2 regions of the Klenkia terrae genome follow, and region 2 is predicted to be linked to the other one. Evidence: predicted binding sites of a transcription regulator. Region 2 holds the regulator's gene; the other holds the start of a gene.
The links. The regulator LexA, encoded in region 2, represses DNA repair genes until DNA is damaged. The targets are predictions, from matches to a motif close to TCGAACANNTGTTCGA.
Positions count from the first base shown of each region.

Region 1 (10,849 bases), on a different contig from region 2:
CCCTTCGAGATCGATGGCCTCGCCGGCATTGGCCGAGGAGTCATCCTCCTGCTGCCCGGCAAAGCTCGGTCCAGCCGGCTGAGAGGTGTCGGACGACGAGTCGTCACCCCCGCTCGTGGCGATCACGATGATCACGATGACCACGATGAGCGCCAAGATGATGAAGATGGGCTTTTTGTAGAAGGGCCGGCTCGCCTTGCGGTAAGCCTTGTCAGCCTTGGCCTGCGCCTTGGCGGACCGGGCGTCCTGAGGCGGTCCCTGCTGCCCGTACTGCTCTGACACGATTTGACCCCGTTCGTCACAAGTGGCCGCCGAGCTCGACGGACAACTCCGAGGACATCACACAGCCGAGGCTCAGGCAGCCGACCAGGTGGACGAACGGATCGGTTCAGTTTCGTCCAATCCCGCCAGGGCTCGCTCCATCAGCACCACCTGCCCCAGCACCACCTCGCGTGCGCGGCTGCGGTTCCTCGCCGCCCGGTCAACCGCTGTGAACGGCGCTCAGCCTCCTGCGATTCGCGAGCCCGGTGCGGAGGGGCCGACTTGTGTCGACCGACCCCAACCGCGCTCAGTCCAGCGTGCCGCGCTGCTTCTTGAGCTGACCGCGCTGCTTCTTCGCGGTGATCCGCCGCTCCTTGGACCCGCGGGTCGGCTTGGTCTTGCGCCGGGGCGGGGCCGGCGGCGCGAGCGCCTGGCCGACGGCCATCGCCAGCCGGGCGCGGGCGGCCTCCCGGTTGCGCAGCTGCTGCCGGTGCTCCGAGGCCGCGATCGTCAGGACGCCGTCGACCAACCGCGCGCCCAGCCGGTCAGCCAGCCGGGCCTGCTGGTGCTCGGTCAGCCCGGGGATCTCCAGCACCCGCACCGACAGCTCCACCCGGCTGTCGGCGGTGTTCACGCCCTGCCCGCCGGGCCCCGAGGACCGGCTGAACCGCCAGCCCAGCATCGCCGCGGGCACGACCAGCCGCGGGGTGACCGGGAGGTCGCCTGCGGGGTCGTCGGTGGGCACGGGACCATCCTCCCGTGCCCCTCCCCCTCGCCGCTGCGCTGGCCACCGGTCCCGTCGTCCTGGACGGCGGGCTGTCCACCGAGCTGGAGTCCCGGGGGCACGACGTGACCAGCGCGCTGTGGTCGGCCCGGCTGCTCCGCGACGACCCGGGCGCGATCCGCGACGCGCACGCCGCCTTCGAGGCCGCCGGGGCCCAGGTCGCGACCACCTCGAGCTACCAGGCCACCGTGCCCGGGTTCACCGCCGCCGGGTTCGCCGACGCCGAGGGGCTGATCCGCCGGTCGGTGCAGCTGGCCCGGGAGGGCGCGCCCTCCTCGTGGGTGGCCGGGTCGGTCGGTCCGTACGGGGCGTACCTGGCCGACGGGTCGGAGTACACCGGCGCGTACCTGGACGAGGTGTCGACCGCGGAGCTCCGGGAGTTCCACCGGCCCCGGCTGGCCGCGCTGGCCGAGGCCGGGGTCGACGTGCTGGCCTGCGAGACGCTGCCCGGCGCCGGCGAGGTCGAGGCGTTGCTGGCCGAGGTGACCGCGCTCGACGTCCCCGCGTGGTTCTCGCTGTCCTCGGTCACCGGCGCCGACGGCGTGGCCCGCACCCGCCGCGGCGAGCCGCTGTCCGACGTGCTGGGCATGGTCCGCGGGATCGACCAGGTGGTCGCCGTGGGCGTCAACTGCACGGACCCGGCGTCCGTCGTCCCGGCCGTTGTCTGGGCACGGGTGGCCAGCGGCAAGCCGGTCGTGGTCTACCCCAACAGCGGCGAGAGCTGGGACGCCGACGCCCGGGCGTGGACCGGCACGCCCGGGGTCGGCGACGTCACCGCGTGGCTGTCAGCCGGTGCCCGCCTGGTCGGCGGGTGCTGCCGGGTCCGGCCCGCCGACATCGCCCAGGTCGCCGCAGCCGTGCACGGCTGACCCCGGCGGGACCGGGTCGGCGCCGCCGGCGGCTCCCGGCCGGCAGCGGACCAACCGGGCCAGGGTCAGCCGGGTGCCGGTCCGGGCGCCGTGCGTCTCCAGCGCCTCCACCGCGTAGGCCGAGCAGCTGGGGGTGAACCGGCAGACCGGCGGCCGGTGCGCGCTCACCTCCCGCTGGTAGGTCCGGACGGCCGACACCAGGCGCTCCGCCGCCGTCGTCCCGGTCAGCCCGCGGGCCGCCCGCGGTGCCAGCAGCACCGACTCCAGGCCGCAGCCCAGCGACTGCGCCAGGCAGCAACCGGTGTTGAGGAACAGCAGGTCCCGCAGGCAACTGTCGTCGCCCCGGCGCCGGCCGTACCCGGGCCCGTAGCCCGGTCCGTAGCCGCCGTAGCCGGGCCCGCCACCGCCGTAGCCGGGTCCCGGACCCCAGCCCGGCCGCCGGCGCCGCCGGCCGCCACCCCATCCCCAGACGAAGACCATGTCAGAGGATCGGGTTGCCGCCGGTCACGGCGACCCGGGCCCCCGAGACGTAGCTGGCCTCGTCGCTGGCCAGCAGCACGTACACCGGCGCCAGCTCCGCGGGCTGGGCGGCGCGGCCCAGCGGCACCTGCTGGCCGATGGACTTCACCTTCTCCTCGGGCATGGTCGAGGGGATCAGCGGCGTCCAGACCGGGCCCGGCGCGACGCTGTTGGCCCGGATGCCCTTGTCCGCGTAGAGCTGGGCGAGGCTGGCGGTGAAGTTGGCGATGCCGGCCTTGGTCATCGCGTAGACGGCCAGCGTCGGGCTGGGCATGTCGGAGTTGACCGACGAGCTGTTGATGATCGACCCGCCCGGGCCCATGTGCGCCACGGCGTCCTTGGACAGGGTGAACATCGCGCCCAGGTTCAGCGCCACGGTGTGGTCGAACTCCTCGTCGGGGGTCTCCTCGAGGGACTCCCGGGTCATCTGGAACGCGGCGTTGTTGACCAGGACGTCGATCTTCCCGAACTCCTCGATCGCCTTCGGGACGACGGTCTTGGCGTGCGCGCGGTCGGCGAGGTCGCCGCGCACGAGGACGCAGCGGCGGCCGGCCTCCTCGACCAGGCGGGCGGTGTCCCGGGCGTCGTCGTCCTCCTCCAGGTAGGCGACGAGGACGTCGGCGCCCTCCCGGGCGAAGGCGATGGCCACGGCGCGGCCGATGCCGCTGTCGCCGCCGGTGACGACGGCGGCCTTGCCGGTCAGCCGGCCGGACCCGCGGTAGCTGTCCTCGCCGTGGTCGGGGCGCGGCGACATCTCGCCGAGGGTGCCCGGTGGGGTCTGCTGCTGGGTGGGCTGGTCGTCGGGCTCGGGGCGCGGTGCGGACACGAGGCGTCTCCTGTCTCCTGCTGGTGCGGCCTCGTCTCGACCCGTGGCCCGCGTACCCGGGAGGGGCGACCGGCACGCGTGGGGCACCCTGGTGAGCACGATGACCGCCGCCCGCACCCCCCTCTCCCCGCCCGACGGCGCCGACGCCGACACCCTGTTCACCGAGTTCGCCGCCTGGGCGGAGGCTGCGGGGACCCCGCTGTACCCGCACCAGGAGGAGGCGCTGATCGAGCTGGTCAGCGGCGCCAACGTGGTGCTGGCGACCCCGACCGGCTCGGGCAAGTCGCTGGTGGCCACCGGCGCGCAGTACGCCGCGATGGCCCAGGACCGGGTGAGCTTCTACACCGCGCCGATCAAGGCGCTGGTCAGCGAGAAGTTCTTCGCCCTGTGCGGGGTCTTCGGCGCGGAGAACGTCGGCATGCTCACCGGCGACGCCGCGGTCAACGCCGACGCCCCGATCATCGCCTGCACCGCGGAGATCCTGGCCAACATCGCGCTGCGCGAGGGCCCGGAGGCCGACATCGGGCTCGTGGTGATGGACGAGTTCCACTTCTACGGCGATCCGGACCGCGGCTGGGCCTGGCAGGTGCCGATCCTCGAGCTGCCGAACGCCCAGTTCCTGCTGATGTCGGCCACCCTCGGCGACACCACCGCGCTGCGGGAGGACCTCAGCCGGCGCACCGGCCGGACCACCGCGCTGGTGGCCGGCGCCGAGCGCCCGGTGCCGCTGCACTTCTCCTACGCCACCACCCCCGCGCACGAGACGATCCAGGAGCTGCTGGACACCCGGCAGGCACCGGTCTACGTCGTGCACTTCACCCAGGCCGCGGCCCTGGAGCGGGCGCAGGCGCTGATGAGCGTGAACGTGTGCACCAAGGAGGAGAAGGCGAAGATCGCCGACCTGATCGGCGGCTTCCGGTTCTCCAGCGCCTTCGGGACGACGCTCTCGCGGCTGGTGCGGCACGGCATCGGCGTGCACCACGCCGGGATGCTGCCCAAGTACCGCCGGCTGGTCGAGCAGCTGGCCCAGGCCGGGCTGCTCAAGGTCATCTGCGGCACCGACACCCTGGGCGTGGGCATCAACGTGCCGATCCGCACGGTGGTGTTCTCCGCGCTCTCGAAGTACGACGGCACCCGGGTGCGCATGCTGTCGGCGCGGGAGTTCCACCAGATCGCCGGCCGCGCGGGCCGGGCCGGCTACGACACCGCGGGGTACGTCGTCGTCCAGGCGCCCGAGCACGAGGTGGAGAACCTCAAGCAGTTCGCCAAGGTCGCCGACGACCCGAAGAAGCGCCGCAAGCTGGTGCGCAAGAAGGTGCCCGAGGGCATGGTGCCGTGGAGCGAGGCGACCGCCCAGCGGCTGGAGACCGCCGAGCCCGAGCCGCTGACCAGCCACTTCCAGGTCACCACCGGGATGCTGCTCAACGTGCTGGCCCGCTCGGGCGACCCGGTGGCGACGCTGGCGAAGCTGCTGACCGACAACCACGAGCCGCGCAAGCGGCAACTGAAGCTGATCCGGGACGCGATCGGTATCGGCCGCACGCTGCTGGCCGCCGAGGTGGTCGAGCGGGTGGTCGTGGACGGCCGGGTGACCTACCGGCTGACCGGTGACCTGCCGGCCGGGTTCGCGCTCAACCAGCAGCTGTCCACCTTCGCCCTGGCCGTGATCGACCTGCTGGACCCGGAGTCCGACACGTTCGTCATGGACGTGGTCAGCGTCATCGAGGCCACGCTGGACGACCCCCGGCAGATCCTCGGCGCGCAGCTGAACAAGGCCCGCGGCGAGGCGGTGGCCGAGATGAAGGCCGAGGGCATCGAGTACGACGAGCGGATGGAGCTGCTCGAGGAGGTCAGCTACCCCAAGCCGCTGGCCGAGCTGCTGGAGGCCGCGCACGAGACCTTCGTGCGGGGCAACCCGTGGGCGGCCGCCGTCCAGCCCTCGCCCAAGTCCGTCGTCCGGGACATGTGGGAGAGCGCGTACACCTTCCGCGAGCTGGTCAACGCCTACGGGCTGACCCGGTCGGAGGGCGCGGTGCTGCGCTACCTGACCGACGCCTACCGCGCGCTGCGGTCCGGGGTGCCGGCCGAGGCGCGCACCGAGGAGGTCACCGACGTCGTCGAGTGGCTGGGCGAGGTCGTGCGGCAGGTGGACTCGTCGCTGCTGGACGAGTGGGAGGAGCTGACCAACCCCTCGGACGCCGTCGACGTGCCCGCCGTCCCGGCCCGGCCGCGGCCGCTCACCGGCAACGTGCGGGCGTTCACCGCGATGGTGCGCAACGCGGTCTGGCAGCGGGTGCAGTTCTGGGCCCGCCGCCGCTGGTACGACCTCGGCGAGCTGGACGGCGCCGCCGGGTGGGACGCCGAGCGGTGGGGCGAGGTGGTGCAGGCCTACTTCGCCGAGCACGCCGAGGTGCAGACCGGGGCGGACGCGCGGGGACCGGCGCTGTTCGTCGTGGACCGCTCCGTCGAGGGCGTGTGGACGGTCCGGCAGATCATCGACGACCCGGCCGGCAACCACGACTGGGGCATCGACGTGGAGGTGGACCTGGAGGCCTCCGACGAGCAGGGCGCCCCGGTGCTGCGGGTGGTGGACGCCGGCCGCAAGGACTCGTGAGCGGCTGGGAGATGGTCGCGGTCGCCCTCGCCGGGCTGGCCGCGGGGTCGATCAACGCCGTCGTGGGCTCGGGCTCCCTGGTCACGTTCCCGGTGCTGCTGGCCGTCGGGCTGCCGCCGGTCACCGCGACGGTCTCGAACTCGATGGGGTTGGTGCCGGGCAACCTGACCGGGGCGATCGGCTACCGGCGCGAGCTGGCCGGGCAGCGGCGGTTGCTGCTGTCGCTGTTCCCGGCGTCCGTGCTCGGGGCGCTGAGCGGGGCGTTCCTGCTGCTGCACCTGCCGGCCGCCGCGTTCGAGACCGTCGTCCCCGGGCTGGTCGCGCTGGCCGTCGTCCTGGTGGCGGTGCAGCCGTTGCTGGCGCGGCGGCTGCGCGACCGTGGGTCGCCCACGGCGCGGGTGGGGCCGGGCCGGACGGCGGCGCTGTTCGGCTTCGCCTACGTCACCGGCACCTACGGCGGGTACTTCGCAGCCAGCCAGGGCGTGCTGCAGATCGGGCTGTTCGGGCTGCTGCTCCCCCACTCCCTGCAGCAGCTCAACGCGATCAAGAACGTGCTGACCCTGGGGGTGAACTTCGTGGCCGCGGCGACCTACGTCGTCGTCGCCACCGACCGGGTCGACTGGACCGCCGCCGGCCTGGTCGCCGGCGGTTCACTGGTCGGGGGCTACCTCGGCGGGCGGTACGGACGGCGGCTGCCGGCCTGGCTGCTGCGGAGCCTGATCGTGGTGGTCGGCGTGGTGGCGATCGTGGTGCTGCTGACCCGATGAGGCAGGGTGGGCACACGTGGACGTGCTGACCTGGGTGCTGCTGCTGGTCGCCGGGGTGGGCGGTGGGCTGACCGGCTCGATCGCCGGGCTGGCGTCGCTGGTCAGCTACCCGGCCCTGCTGGCCGCCGGGCTGCCGCCGGTCACCGCGAACGTCACCAACACCGTCGCGCTGGTGTTCAACGGCGTCGGGTCGGTGAGCGCCTCGCGCCCGGAGCTGGTCGGGCAGGGCCGCCGGCTGGTCCGGCTGTCGGTGGCCGCGCTGCTGGGCGGCATCACCGGGACCGTGCTGCTGCTGATCACCCCGGCCGGCGGGTTCGAGCGGATCGTGCCGTTCCTCATCGCCGGGGCGTCGGTGGCGATCCTGGTGCAGCGCCCGCCGCGCGAGCTGGCCGCCGAGGGTCGCCGGAACGCCCTGGGGCTGGTCGCCGGTGTCTACGTGATCGCCATCTACGGCGGCTACTTCGGGGCGGCGGCCGGGGTGCTCATGCTGGCCATGTTCCTGCTGACCACCGGCACGACCGTGGCCCGGGGCAACGCCGCCAAGAACGTGCTGCTGCTGGTCGCCAACGCCGTCGCCGCCCTCGGGTACGCGATCTTCGCCGACGTCGACTGGGTGGCGATGGTGCCGTTGGCGATCGGCTTCTTCGTCGGCGGGCGGCTGGGTCCCCGGGTGGTGCGTCGGGTAGACGGCACGTGGTTGCGGCGGGTCATCGCCGTCCTCGGGCTGGGGTTGGCGGTCAAGCTCGGGTTCGACGCGTTCAGCTGAGGACGGCGGCCAGCGCCCGCAGCGACTGGGCGACGATGCCGGGGTTCGTGTCGCGGTAGTAGGGCAGCGCGATGACCGCCTGGCTGATCACCCACCCGCGGGCCCGGGCGGCCGCTGCGTCGTCGGCGTCGCCGAGGAACCGCCGCCGCTGCGGTCCGTCGAACAGGTGCCAGCCGGCGACCAGGTCGGCCGCGGGGTCACCGGTGGTCAGGCAACCCCAGTCGATGACGGCCGAGAGGCGATCCTCGTCGGCCAGGACGTTGCCGGGCAGCAGGTCGCCGTGCAGCCACACGTCGTCGGTCCACCGGGGCGCCTGCACGGCCTCGGCCCACAGCGCCAGCGTGCGGGGTGCGTCGACCAGGTCCCCGACCCTCCTGATCGCCGGCTGCACCTCGTCGTCCAGCTCGGCCAGCGGCCCGCCCCGGCTGTGCGGCCGCCGCGGCGGCGCGACATCGGTGGGGACGGCGTGCAGCGCGTCCCGGAACCCGGCGAGGGCATCGGCGGCGGCGTCGTCCAGCCGACCGTCGACCGACCTGCCGGGCAGCCAGTCCCAGACCGACCAGGTGAACGGGTAGCCGTGGTCCGGTCGGCCGGTGGCCCGGTGGGTGGGCACGGCCAGCGGGAGGTGCGGCGCGAGCACCGGGAGCCAGCGCCGCTCCAGCTCGGCCTGGTCGGTGGCCCAGGCGACCACCGGCAGCCGGACGACGAGGTCGTCGCCGAGGCGGTGCACGTCGTGGTCGGTGCCGGCGTGGCGGATGCGGGTGAGCGGTCGGTCGGCCCAGTGCGGGAACTGCTCGTCGACCAGGCGGCGGACGAGCTGCGGCGGAGTGGCGACCTGGTCCGGGTGCATGGGGTGGGTCATCGAGGCGATCCTGGCGCGGCGGCGGTCGGTGCACGAGCGGATTTGGTGGAGCGGGCGCCCGGTCGTGGGGATGTCCGCATCTCCCGAGGTGCCTGGCGGATCCGCAGGTGCCGCTCGGTGCGGGCTGGGTCGGTGGGGTGAACAGAGCTGCCCCTCGGGGACAGCCGGAGCACGCTGCCCGCCCGGCTCCAGCCCCGACCGACCGGGTCACGGCCCTGCCGCGCGCTGGCCACCCAGTCCGGGGACCTGGTCGCGATCCCGCTCGCCCGACAGCCGCCGCGTGCGGCACACACCCGGGCATCACCCTGCCGGCACGGAGGCCGCCCCGTCCGGCACCCACCCGCTCATGACGCTGCCCGCGCGCCAGCCGTCCCGTGCGGCACAGACCCGCACATGACACTGGCCGCGCGCCAGCCGCCTCTTCGGGCACAGACCCGGTCACGACACTGCCCGCTCGCCAGCCGCCCCTTCTCGCACGGACCCGGTCACGACCCTGCACGCTCGCCAGCCGCCCCTTCTCGCACGGACCCGGTCACGACCCTGCACGCTCGCCAGCGGCCTCTTCTTACGCAGACCCGGTCACGACCTCGCCCCTCATCCACGCGGCGGCCGCCGGCCGGGTCGATCAGCCGCCCACCCGACATCTCGCCCATCGAGGACGGACCACCTCGTGACGTTCCCAGTTGCCACCGACACTTCGCACTCTGCCTGTGGACGGGCGTCTGATCAGGCCTTTCGTGTTGTCGGCGTGCGCCAGGTCCGCTAGACTTCGAACACATATTCGAACGGCAAGGGGAGGTGACAGCGGTGCAGCAGCAGGTGGTCGGGACGCGGATGGGGTTGTCGGTGGGCATCGCCCAGGTCGAGGTCTTCGCCTCCGCCGCCGCCCGTGCAGCGGTGCTGGAGGCCGAGCAGGCGACCCGCGTCGCCGCCGGCCTCGCGCCCGCAGGTGCCACCCTGCGACCGACCCGGCTGTCCGAGCTGCTGGTCACCCCCGACACCGGCCGGGCCAGGGTGCACGCGGTGCTGCGCGACGTCGCCGACGCCCAGGCGCAGCTGCACGCCCTGCAGGCCGCCGCGATCGCCCGCCTGGCCGAGCTGCAACCGGCGCAGGAACCGCTGCCCGGCGCCCGCCGCGATGACCCCGCCGCCCCGGAGAGGCCCGATGACTGGGTCGCCGACGAGGTCGCCGTGGTGCTGGGCATCAGCGTCGGGTCCGCCTCTTCGCTGGTCGCCAAGCAACGGTCCCTGGTCGAGCAGCTCCCCCAGGTGTGGGCCGCCGCGGCGGACGGGGTGATCGACGTCCGCCGTTGCCAGGTGATCGTGGACGCCCTGGCGGACCGCAAGCAGTCCGCCGGCGGCGGCCTGGCCGACGACCTGGTGGACACCATCGCCGCCCAAGGCCTCGGCTGGATCGCCGAAGGCATCGGCCCCACCCCGCTGGCCGACCGGATCGGCGGCGCGGTGATCGCCGCGGACCCGGCCGAGGCGGCAAGGCGGGCCGAGCGCCGCAAGCGCAGGCAGAACGTCACCACCATCGGGCAGGGCGACGGCCTGGCCTCCCTGCGGACCGACCTGGCCGACGCCGCCGACGTCGCCCAGGAGATCGAGGTCATCGACGCCCTGGCCGCCACCATGCGCAAGGGCGGGGACAACCGCCCCCTCGGCCAACTGCGGGTCGCCGCCCACCACCAGCTGCTGACCCGCCCCTGGGAGCCCCTGCCCGCCGAGGTCACCGCCGCCCGCTGGCACCTGACCCTACGAGCCGACCTGGCCGACCTCGACGACCTCGGCCCGCTGACCAACCCGCCCGCAGACCAACCCCCGCCCGACGCCGACGGCGTGGACGAGGCGACTGACGCCGACGACGTGGACGACGGCGTGGACGACGGCGTGGACGAGGCGACTGACGCCGTCGGCGTGGAGGGCGCGACCGACGCCGTCGGCGTGGACGGCGTGGACGGAGAGATCGACGCCGTCGGCGTGAACGGCGCGGCCGGCGTTGCTGACACGCCCGTCGCGACCCTGGACGGAGCAGCTGCCGGCTCTGGTGTGGGTGCGATCGGTGGGCTGCCCGTGTCCCCCGTCGCGGTGGCCGAGCTGCTGGCCCGCTACGACGCGCTCCTGGCCTCCGGTGCCCGTGGTCGGGTCCAGGGCGGGGACGTGTGGTTCGAGATCCTCGACACCACCGGCCGACTCCGCGCGCTCACCTCACCGGCCGAAGCCCGCGCCGCCCTCCGCCGCGGCACCGGTCTCGGACCACCACCCCGGATCGCCGACTACGAACCGAACGCAGCACAGACCCGGTTCGTGAAAGCGCGGGACCAGCACTGCCGATTCCCCGGCTGCAGCAGACCAGCCGAGTACGTCGACCTCGACCACGCCATCCCCTACGACCACCACGACCCCACCGCCGGCGGCCCGACATGCGTCACGAACCTGGTGTGCCTGTGCCGCAGGCACCACCGGTTGAAGACCCATGCGCCGGGCTGGGTGTTCGCCATGGACCCCGACGGCACCCTGCACGTGACACCGCCCGGTGGCCGCACCCGCACCACCAGACCCTCCGGCATCGCCGAGG
Region 1 covers NZ_JBAPLV010000003.1:296,795-307,643, reverse strand. Annotated here, with positions in the region: gene UXQ13_RS05325 (DUF4352 domain-containing protein) at 1-282, opposite strand, end outside; gene arfB (alternative ribosome rescue aminoacyl-tRNA hydrolase ArfB) at 569-1,006, opposite strand; gene mmuM (homocysteine S-methyltransferase) at 1,021-1,914, shown strand; gene yidD (membrane protein insertion efficiency factor YidD) at 1,831-2,394, opposite strand; gene UXQ13_RS05305 (SDR family oxidoreductase) at 2,396-3,259, opposite strand; gene UXQ13_RS05300 (DEAD/DEAH box helicase) at 3,360-5,873, shown strand; gene UXQ13_RS05295 (sulfite exporter TauE/SafE family protein) at 5,870-6,640, shown strand; gene UXQ13_RS05290 (sulfite exporter TauE/SafE family protein) at 6,657-7,406, shown strand; gene UXQ13_RS05285 (phosphotransferase) at 7,399-8,268, opposite strand; gene UXQ13_RS05280 (HNH endonuclease signature motif containing protein) at 9,076-10,849, shown strand, end outside.
Region 1: the regulator LexA is predicted to act here: its motif matches at 9,038-9,053, upstream of UXQ13_RS05280 (HNH endonuclease signature motif containing protein).

Region 2 (10,849 bases):
GCCGGCGACCCGGCCGCCCTGGCCGCGCTCGACGTGGCCGAGGGCCACCGGTTGCTGGCCGCCGGCACGGACACCTGGACGGCGGTGGGCGCGGCGCTGGTCGGCCGGGCGGTCACCGCCCGCCTGCTGCTGGACGATGCCCCGTTCGGCGTCGGCTACCTGGTCGCCGACTGGTTGCTCGCCGACGTCCCGGACGGCGTCCCGGGGTGGTTGCAGCCGTGAGCGCACCGCCCGTGGTGGCGGTGGTGGGCCCGACCGCGACCGGCAAGACCGCCGTGGCGGTGGCCCTGGCGCACCGGCTGGGCGGCGAGGTGGTCAACGCCGACTCCATGCAGCTCTACCGCGGCATGGACATCGGCACCGCCAAGCCGACCGCCGACGAGCGCGACGGCGTGGCCCACCACCTCATGGACCTGTGGCACGTGCGCGAGCCGGCCAGCGTCGTGGACTACCGGACGCGGGCGCGGGCCGAGGTGGACCGGCTCCGGTCCGCGGGCGTCGTCCCGCTGCTTGTGGGCGGTTCGGGGCTGTACGTGCGGGCCGTGCTGGACACCCTGGAGTTCCCCGGCACCGACCCGGAGCTGCGGGCCCGTCTGGAGGGCGAGCTGGCGGAGGTCGGCCCGGCGGTGCTGCACGGGCGGCTGGCCGCGGTGGACCCGGCCGCCGCGGCGGCGATCCTGCCCAGCAACGGCCGGCGGGTGGTGCGCGCCCTGGAGGTGGTGGAGCTGACCGGCCGCCCGTTCGCCGCCTCGATGCCCGATCCGCGGCCGCACTACCCGGCCGTGGTCGTCGGCCTGGACCGCGACCCCGCCGAGCTCGACGAGCGGGTCGCCGCCCGGGTGGACCGGATGTGGGCCGACGGGTTCGTCGACGAGGTGGTCGGGCTGGCGGCCGACGGGCTGCGCGAGGGCCCCACGGCCTCCCGCGCCCTGGGGTACGCCCAGGTGCTCCGACAGCTCGACGGCGACCTGTCCGCCGACGACGCCCGGGCGGAGACGGTGCGCACCACCCGCCGGTTCGTCCGCCGGCAGCGCTCCTGGTTCCGCCGCGACGCGTCGGTGGCCTGGCTGGACGCCGGCGGCGCCGACGTCGTCGACCGCGCGCTCTCTACGATCGGGGCGTGATCGACGCGAGCGGGCCCCGGGTCCTCAAGGGCCACGGCACCCAGAACGACTTCGTGGTGCTGCCCGACCCCGACGGCACCGTCTGGCCCGAGGACCGGCTGGACGCCGCGCTGGTCCGCCGGCTGTGCGACCGGCAGGAGGGCCTGGGCGCCGACGGCGTGCTCCGGGTGGTCTCCAGCGCGCACGTGCCCGACGCCGCCGCCGTCCTCGGCGACGCCCTCGACGAGTGCACCTGGTTCATGGACCACCGCAACGCCGACGGCTCCCACGCCGAGATGTGCGGCAACGGCATCCGGCTCTACCTGCACGTCCTGGTCGCCGAGGGACTGCTGGACGCCGAGCAGGCCCGCGCCGGCGTGCTGGTCGGCACCCGCGGCGGTCCGCGCCGGGTGGGTCAGGGCGCCGACGGCTACTGGGTGGACATGGGGCCGGCCCGCCCGCTGGGTCGCGGCGAGGCCGTGCTGTCCGGCGTGACCTACCCCGGCACCGGCGTCTCGATGGGCAACCCGCACCTGGTCTGCCTGACCGACGTCGCCCTGGAGTCCCTGGACCTGGCGCACGCGCCGGCCGTCGACCCGGCGCTGTTCCCCGACGGGGTCAACGTGGAGCTGGTCAACGTGCTGTCGGCGGAGGAGGGCCCGTCCGGCACCACGGCGCACGTCCGGCTGCGGGTCTCCGAGCGCGGGGTGGGGGAGACCCGCTCGTGCGGCACCGGTGCCTGCGCCGCGGCGTGGGCGGCGCTGGACGCCGGGGGCCGCAGCGCCGGCACGGTGACCGTCGACGTCCCGGGCGGCCGGTTGTCCGTCGAGGTCACCCCGGGCACCACCGTCCTGTCCGGGCCCGCCGTCGTGGTCAGCTCGGGGACGCTGACCCGGGAGTGGCTGGGCTGACCTCGACCGGTTCGGGCGCCGTCGCGTCGAGCTCATCGGGCAGGTCGCGCATCCTGATCAGGGGGCTGGCCAGCACGGGCACCGCGGCGAGCGCCTGGACGGCGACGGCGACCCACAGCGTCGGCAGCACCCCGATCGCCGTCCCCAGGACCCCGCCGAGCAGGCCGCCCACCGGCAGCGTCCCGAACACCAGGAACCGCACCGAGGCGTTCATCCGGCCCAGCAACCGCGGCGGGCACAGCCGCTGCCGGAAGCTCACCTGCGTGACGTTGTAGACGATCACCGCGAAGCTGGCGGCGAACCAGGAGACGACCAGCACCAGGGACGGCGCCCCGAGCGCGGCCAGCGGCAGTCCTGCGCCCGCGACGGCGAAGGCGACGGCGGCGACCGGGATGGTCCGGCCCTCCCCGACGACCCGGGCGACCCGCGCCGCGGCGACCGCACCGACCAGCCCGCCGACGGCACCGGCGGAGAAGACGAACCCGACGGTGGCCTCGGACAGGCCCAGCTCGCGCAGGGCGAAGAGCACCAGCAGCGCGCCGGTCATCGACCCGCCCAGGTTGGCCAGCGCCGTGCAGGTGACCATCCGCCGCAGCAAGGGGTGGCCGACGACGAAGGACAGGCCCTCGGCGATCTCGGTGCGCAGCGGCCGGCGGGCGGCCCGCTCCGGGACGACGTCCGGCGTCCGGATGCGGGCCAGGAACACCGCCGAGACCAGGAAGGTCGCAGCGTTCACCAGGATCAGCACGGGGGCGGCGAGCACCCGCAGCAGGACGCCGGTCAGCCCGGGCCCGACCACCTGGGCCACCGCGCGGCTGGCCTCCAGCTTGCCGTTGCCGTCGACGATCTGGCTGCGCTCCACCAGCACCGGCAGGTAGCTCTGGTAGCCCACGTCGAAGAAGACGGTGGCCGTGCCGACCACGGCGGCCACCAGGTAGAGCTGGCCGAGGGTGAGTGCGTCGGCCAGGTAGGCCACCGGGATGGTCGCCAGCGCGGCGCCGCGGACCAGGTCGGCGCTGACCAGCACCCGACGGCGGCGCCAGCGGTCCACCCAGGCACCGGCCGGCAGCGCGATGAGCAGGAACGCCGCGGTCTCCAGCGCCGTCAGCACACCCATCTGCAGCGGGGTGGCCTGCAGCAGGGTCACCGCCAGCACCGGCAGGGCGACCATCGTGACCTGGGTGCCGATCTGGCTGACGGTCTCCGACGCCCAGAGCTGCCGGAAGTCGTGGTGCCGCCACAGGGAGCTCATGCCGACAGCCTCGGGCCAGTGATTGGGAGAAGTCAATCGCTGCGTAGGATGTCGGCGTGTCGCGCAGCGGGTGGGGGGAGCGCCGTCCGGCCACCGACGCCGAGGCCAAGGCGCTGGCGTCCGGGGTGCGGCTGCGGATCCTCCGGCTGTGCCTGGACCGGCCGCTGACCAACCGGGAGATCGCCATCCGGCTCGAGCGCAACCCGGCCAGCGTGCTGCACCACGTGCGCACCCTGGTCGACACCGGGTTCCTGGTCGCCGAGCCGGCCCGGCGCGGTGCCCGCGGGGCGCGCGAGGTGCCCTACCGGGCGACCGGGCGGTCCTGGCAGCTGGACCTCTCCGACCAGCCCGCACCGGCCCGGGACCCGATCCTGGCGGCGTTCCTCGGCGAGGTGGCCGCGGTGGGGGAGTCCCGCCTGCGCAGCTCCCGGCTGGGCCTGCGGCTGGACCCCGCGCACGAGCAGGAGTTCACCGACGAGCTGTACGGGCTGCTCGACCGCTGGGCCACCCGGGCGCCCGACGAGGGCGGCCAGCGGTGGTCGGTCTACCTCGGGATGCACCCCGAGGACTGACCCGGGCGGGAAGGCCGCACCACCCGCCGGTGTTGTGCAGATCGGTAATCAGGTGCTCCCCGCGCGGGGAGCGTGTCACGCTGGGAGACGATGACGACAGCACAGAACCGGGCCGTACTCGAGGACGCCGCCGCACGCGCCGACAAGGCAGCCGTGCCGCCCGCCCCGACCGACGCACGCCTCGCACCGCGGGGGCAGTGGGAGGAGCCCGACGACACCACCGGCTCCTACGTCAAGGAGGAGCGCGGGGCGCTGCGCCGGGTGGCCGGCCTGTCCACCGAGCTCACCGACGTCACCGAGGTCGAGTACCGGCAGCTCCGCCTGGAGCGGGTGGTCCTGGTGGGTGTGTGGACCGAGGGCACCGCGGCCGACGCGGACCGCTCGCTGGCCGAGCTGGCCGCCCTCGCCGAGACCGCGGGCTCCGAGGTCCTGGAGGCGGTGATCCAGCGGCGGGACAAGCCCGACGCCGGCACGTACGTGGGCTCGGGCAAGGCGGCCGAGATCCGCGAGATCGTCGCCGCGACCGGTGCCGACACCGTCATCTGCGACGGCGAGCTCGCCCCCGGTCAGCTCAACCAGCTGGAGAAGATCCTCAAGGTCAAGGTGGTCGACCGGACCGCGCTGATCCTGGACATCTTCGCCCAGCACGCCTCGTCCCGGGAGGGCAAGGCCCAGGTCGAGCTGGCCCAGATGCAGTACATGCTGCCGCGGCTGCGCGGGTGGGGTGAGTCGCTGTCCCGGCAGGCCGGTGGTCGCGTCGCCGGCGGTGGCGGCATCGGTACCCGTGGCCCCGGTGAGACCAAGATCGAGACCGACCGGCGACGGATCCGGGCCCGGGTCAGCAAGCTGCGCCGGGAGATCGCCGGCATGGCGACCGCCCGGGCGACCCAGCGCTCCAGCCGGGACCGCAACAAGGTGCCCTCGGTGGCCATCGCCGGGTACACCAACGCCGGCAAGTCCAGCCTGCTCAACCGGCTCACCGACGCCGGCGTGCTGGTGCAGGACTCGCTGTTCGCCACGCTGGACCCCACGGTCCGCCGGGCCGAGACGCCCGACGGCCAGGACTACACGCTCACCGACACCGTCGGGTTCGTGCGGCACCTGCCGCACCAGCTGGTCGACGCCTTCCGCTCCACGCTGGAGGAGGTGGCCGCCGCCGACCTGCTGGTGCACGTCGTCGACGGTTCCGACCCCGACCCGCTGGGCCAGATCGACGCGGTGCACGTGGTGCTCGGCGAGATCGACGCCTCCGCGGTGCCGGAGCTGATCGTGGTCAACAAGGTCGACGCCATGGCCCCCGACGACGTCCTGGCGCTGCGCCAGGCGCTGCCGGGTGCGCAGTGGGTCTCGGCGGCCACCGGCGAGGGCATCGAGGAGCTGCGGGCGGTCATCGCCGGGCGGCTGCCGCGTCCCGACGTCGACGTCGACGTCCTGGTGCCCTTCGACCGCGGCGACCTGGTGTCCCGGGTGCACGCCGACGGCGAGGTGCTCAGCGAGGAGTTCTCCGGCGAGGGCACCCGGCTGCACGCCCGGGTCGACGGTGCCCTGGCCGCCGCGCTCGGCGAGTTCGGCGCTCCCCGGAGCTGACGCCGAGGGTCACGGGGAGGTCACAGCCGGGCGGTACCGTGCCGGTGTGACCTCCCCGAGCGCTGCCGCGCCCGCCCGGCGCGGTCCCGCGGTCATCGGGACCGGTCGCCCCGCCTGGTGGGCGGTGGCGGTGGGCGTCGTGGTCACCGTGCTGGTCACGGTCAACCTGTTGGCCCGCGGGGTCCTCGAGCGGATGGACCTGCGGGTCTCCGAGGTGGTCAGCGACTGGGGGCTGCGGGACTCGGTGGCCTACTGGCCGGTGTGGGTGTTCACCCAGGCCGGCGGCCGGGTGACGATCCTGCTGGTCCTGGCCGGCCTCGTCGGCTGGATCGCCTGGCGCCGGCGCTCGGTCGTCCCGCTGGTCCGGGTGCTGGTCGCCCTCGCCCTGCTCACCGCGGTCGTCTACGCGTTCAAGTACGGCACCGGCCGGACGGCGCCGGCCTACCCGGGGTCCTTCTTCCACCGGGACGGCGCGTCCTACCCGTCGGGGCACGTGGCCAACGCCGTCCTCATGTGGGGCGTCGCGCGGTGGCAGGCGGTCGACTTCGGGTTGCCCGACCGGGTGCAGCGGGCGTTCTGGGTGCTCTCGGTGGCCGGCCCGCTCGTGACGGGTGTGGCCATGGTGGCGCTGGACTTCCACTGGGTCACGGATGCACTGGTGGGAGCTGCAGTGGGGGTGGTCCTGCTGGGCGTGGTGCATGCACTCGACGCAGTCGTCCTGTCACGCTTCGTACATGATCGAGCACGGCGGACCGCTGCCTGAGGCCCGGACCCGGAGGTCCTGGGCCCGGTCGCGGACGGCCGTCGGTGCGCTGCTGTGCGCAGCGGTCGTGGCCGGCCCGTTCCTGCCCGGCTCCTTCCTCTCCAACGGCGTCCCGCGCAGCGGGGTCGAGACCGCCGCCGCCGAGGAGGCCGTGGCCCTCTACGGCGACCCGCTGGACCTCTGCGCGGTCACCGACGCCCGCCTGCCGGAGATCTCGGGGCTGGCCGTGAGCGGCTCGACGACGCTGGCGATGAACGACGGCGGCGACGCCGTGACCGTCTACGAGCTCGACGGCAGCTGCGCAGTCACCGGCGAGCGCACCGCCGCGGTGGACCCCTACGACCCCGAGGACATGGCGCTGGCCGCCGACGGCACCGTCTGGCTGGCCGACACCGGCGACAACCGGCTCAGCCGGACGACGGTGGCCCTCATCGCCCTCGCCCCCGACGGTGTCGCCACGGTGTACCGGATGTCCTACCCGGACGGCCCCCGGGACGCCGAGGCCCTGCTGCTGGCCCCCGACGGCACGCCCTACCTGGTGACCAAGGAGGTGCTGGGCAGCAGCGAGGTCTACCGCCCGGCCCAGGCCCTGGACGCCGGTGCGGTCGTGCCGCTGGAGCAGGTGGCCGACCTGGCGTTCTCCCTGACCGGCACCGAGGGCGGCCCGGTCGGCCGCGCCGGGCAGCTGCTGGTCACCGGCGGCGCGGTCAGCCCGGACGGCGCCGTGCTGGCCCTGCGCACCTACACCGACGCCTACGTCTGGGCGCTGGCCGGCTCCGACGTCCCGGCCGCGCTGGCCACGGCCCCGGTCGTCGTCCCGCTGCCGGCCGCGCCCCAGGGCGAGGCCATCGCCTTCGCCGCCGACGGGCGCAGCCTGGTGGTGACCGGCGAGGGCCTGCCGGCCGCGGTCACCGCGCTGCCGGCGGCCGGTGCCCTGGCGCCGGCCGCGTCGACCGCCCCGGCGGAGGCCGTGGGCGCCACCGCCACCGCGGCGGGTGCCCCGCTGTCGCCGTGGACCGCCGGTGCGATCGCCGTCGTCGCCGCGGCCGTGCTGGTGGCCGGCGTCGGACGTCTCCGCCGCCGCTGACCCACCCGCGCACTCGCCGGCGGCGCGCCCTCCCGGGCGCACCGCCCGGAGCGGTCAGACCCGGCGCAGCACCGTCACCACGCGGCCCAGCACCGTGGCGTCGTCGCCCGGGATGGGCTCGAAGGCCGGGTTGTGCGGCAGCAGCCAGACGTGGCCGTCGCGCCGCTTGTAGGTCTTGACCGTCGCCTCGCCGTCGATCATGGCGGCCACGATCTCGCCGTTCTCGGCGGTCGCCTGCTGCCGCACCACGACCCAGTCGCCGTCGCAGATCGCCGCGTCGATCATCGACTCACCGGCCACCTTGAGCATGAACAACGTGCCCTCGCCGACCAGTTCGCGCGGGAGCGGGAACACGTCCTCCACGGCCTGCTCGGCCAGCACGGGTCCACCGGCGGCGATCCGGCCGACCAGGGGCACGTAGGTGGGGACGGGGACCCGGGGGTCGTCGACCCCGCTGGCGCCGCCCGAGGCGGCCAGCCCGGCGCCGGACTGCTCGGCCTCCGGGTGGTCGCCGGGCAGCCGGACGTCCAGGGCCCGCGGCCGGTTGGGGTCGCGCCGCAGCCAGCCCTTCTTCTGCAGGGTGGACAGCTGGTGGGCCACCGAGGAGGCCGACGACAGCCCGACGGCCTCGCCGATCTCCCGGACGCTGGGCGGGTAGCCGCGCCGCTCGACGGAGTCGCGGATGACCTCGAGCACGCGGCGCTGCCGCTGGGTGAGCCCGTCGCCGGCCTCACCGCGCTCCGGGAACTCGCGCACCGACGCGCCGCGCTCGCCGGTCGCCGGCTCGGCGGTGGTCCGGGCCTTGGTCCGGCCGGGGCGCTTGGTGCTGCCGCCGGTACCGCCGGGGGTGTCTCCCGCGCTCGCCACGTGTCCTCCTCGTCGGCCGCGTGCCGCGACCGTGCCGTCCGGCCGGTCCTCGCGGGGGCCGGGTGGCCGTACCGCGGACCGGGGTGATCGATACGGACGGTAACGCCTCGACGCCGATTGTTCAAACACGTGTTCGAAGTTCCACCGGTGTCATCTCGATTTTGTCGGACCGGTGGGGTAGACATCCGCACAGACGTTCGATCGAACAGCCGTTCGACCGGGATGGGCCCGCGAGGGTCCGCGCCACCGACAGGAGCCGCCCCCATGGCCAGCACCGCGACCACCCTCCGCACCCTCCCGACCGCCCACCCCGCCCGGGCCGCGGAGTCGACCGCCGGCGCCGGGGCGCGCCCCGCGCCGACCCGGGTCGTCGCCCGTCGCGGGAACCACCCGGCCGGGCGCGCGCTGGCCCGTGCGGCCGAGCAGGGCACCGGCCCCCTCGCGCCGGTGGTGCCGCTGCGGCGCACCGGCGCCGAGGTGGTCCCGCTGCGGCCGGCCGCGCCGCCGGTGCTCCCGGCGGCGTCCGCGGCGGAGCCGGTCGGGTCGGCGGCGTCCCCCGGGACGACGGCGCCCGCACCCCTGCGGCTGACCCGGCGCGGTCGACTGGTGCTCTTCGGGCTCGGCGTGGTCACCGCCCTCGGCCTGGCGGCGTTCGCCGTCCCGGCGCTGGGTGACAGCGACCCGGCTGTCCCCGCACTCGAGCTCGCGGGCCGCTCCAGCGTGGTGGTGCACAGCGGCGACACCCTGTGGTCGATCGCCGAGGCCGTGGCGCCGGACACCGACCCGCGGGTGGTCGTGGACGCGATCCAGGAGGCGAACGGGTTGTCCGGGGCCGGGCTGGTCCCCGGTCAGGTGCTCGTCCTGCCCTGAGCCGCCTGCACGCCGGGCCGACGGGCACTCCGGCCGACGCCTACCCCCGGCCGGCACGGACCGGCGACACGGACCGGCGACACAGACCGGCGACACGCCGTCTCGTCGGTGGTCTTCGGTGGCCGGTCTTGAGCCCGGTGCCGGGCGGTCCGCGGCGTCCTCCGACGGTGTACGGCGTGGTGGGACGCGTGGGGCGTCAGGTCTGCCCACGGGGCCCGGGTGCTGTCGTCGAGATGTGGGAAGCCGACACGCCCGGTAGGGGTTGCACACCCATAGGGGTCCGGAGCTAGTCTCACCACAACATCTAGTAGTTACAGAGATGTCGTTCCGTCCACAGGTTGTTCCCCAGGTTCTCCCGAGGTCGTCCACCGGATGTCCCCCTCGGAGTCCACAGGGACACCCCGGACCCGGGAGGAGACGATCCGGTGCGCTGCCCGTTCTGCCACAACCCCGACAGCCGGGTCGTGGACTCGCGCGAGACCGACGAGGGCGCGACCACGCGTCGGCGCCGGTCCTGCCCGGGCTGCGGCCGGCGCTTCACCACGGTCGAGGAGGCCGTGATGGCCGTCGTCAAGCGCAGCGGGGTGACCGAGCCGTTCAACCGGGCCAAGGTCGTCGCCGGCGTGCGGCGGGCCTGCCAGGGCCGGCCCGTCGACGAGGACCAGCTCGCCGTGCTGGCCGCCCAGGTGGAGGACGCGGTGCGCTGCACCGGGTCCGCCGAGGTGCCCAGCCACGAGGTGGGCCTGGCGATCCTGCGCCCGCTGCGCGACCTCGACGAGGTGGCGTACCTGCGCTTCGCCAGCGTCTACCGCTCCTTCACCTCCGCGGCCGACTTCGAGAAGGAGATCGCGGAGATGCGCGCCAAGGCGGCCTCGGTCGCCGAGATCGCCTCGGCCGACCTGCCGCCACCGGTCATCCCGCGCAGCGTCGCCACCACCGGGCCGCCAGGCCCCTCGGGTGCCGCGCACCAGCCCTGATCGCGCACCCGCGCTGATCACGCACCAGTCCTGATCCCGCACCGGTCCGCGGCCTTCCCCACCGCACCGGCGCCCCGGCACCGCCGCCGGGGACAGCCCCACGAGCACGTACCCGCCCCACCAGCACGGCGTCCAGCGACGCGACCAGCACCCGGCCCGCCGGCGCGGGTGCAGACACACGAATCCCAGGGGGAGTCTTGACCGAGACCACCGACCGCATCTCGTCCGGCCGCAAGCGGGGCGCGAAGTCCGCCGACCGCAAGGGCATCACCGTCCAGCGCGTGTTCACCACCGCCGGCGTGCACCCCTACGACGAGGTGACCTGGGAGCGTCGTGACGTCGTCATGACCAACTGGCGCGACGGGTCGATCAACTTCGAGCAGCGGGGCGTCGAGTTCCCGTCGGAGTGGTCGATCAACGCCACCAACATCGTCACCACCAAGTACTTCCGCGGCGCCGTGGGCACCGCGCAGCGCGAGACGAGCCTGCGCCAGCTGATCGACCGGGTCGTGCTGACCTACACCGAGGCCGGCCGCGAGCACGGCTACTTCGCCACCGAGGGCGACGCCGAGCTGTTCGAGCACGAGCTGACCTGGATGCTGCTGCACCAGTACTTCAGCTTCAACTCGCCCGTCTGGTTCAACGTCGGCACCGCGTCGCCGCAGCAGGTCAGCGCCTGCTTCATCCTCGCCGTCGACGACACGATGGACTCGATCCTGAACTGGTACCGCGAGGAGGGCCTGATCTTCAAGGGCGGCTCCGGTGCCGGCCTGAACCTCTCCCGCATCCGGTCGTCCAAGGAGCTGCTGTCCTCCGGCGGCACCGCCTCGGGCCCGGTCTCCTTCATGCGCGGCGCCGAC
Region 2 covers NZ_JBAPLV010000031.1:23,592-34,440, forward strand. Annotated here, with positions in the region: gene UXQ13_RS20700 (class III extradiol dioxygenase subunit B-like domain-containing protein) at 1-222, shown strand, start outside; gene miaA (tRNA (adenosine(37)-N6)-dimethylallyltransferase MiaA) at 219-1,124, shown strand; gene dapF (diaminopimelate epimerase) at 1,121-2,014, shown strand; gene UXQ13_RS20715 (MFS transporter) at 1,977-3,266, opposite strand; gene UXQ13_RS20720 (ArsR/SmtB family transcription factor) at 3,323-3,838, shown strand; gene hflX (GTPase HflX) at 3,929-5,425, shown strand; gene UXQ13_RS20730 (phosphatase PAP2 family protein) at 5,472-6,188, shown strand; gene UXQ13_RS20735 (NHL repeat-containing protein) at 6,160-7,275, shown strand; gene lexA (transcriptional repressor LexA) at 7,330-8,142, opposite strand; gene UXQ13_RS20745 (LysM peptidoglycan-binding domain-containing protein) at 8,407-9,012, shown strand; gene nrdR (transcriptional regulator NrdR) at 9,438-9,989, shown strand; gene UXQ13_RS20755 (vitamin B12-dependent ribonucleotide reductase) at 10,187-10,849, shown strand, end outside.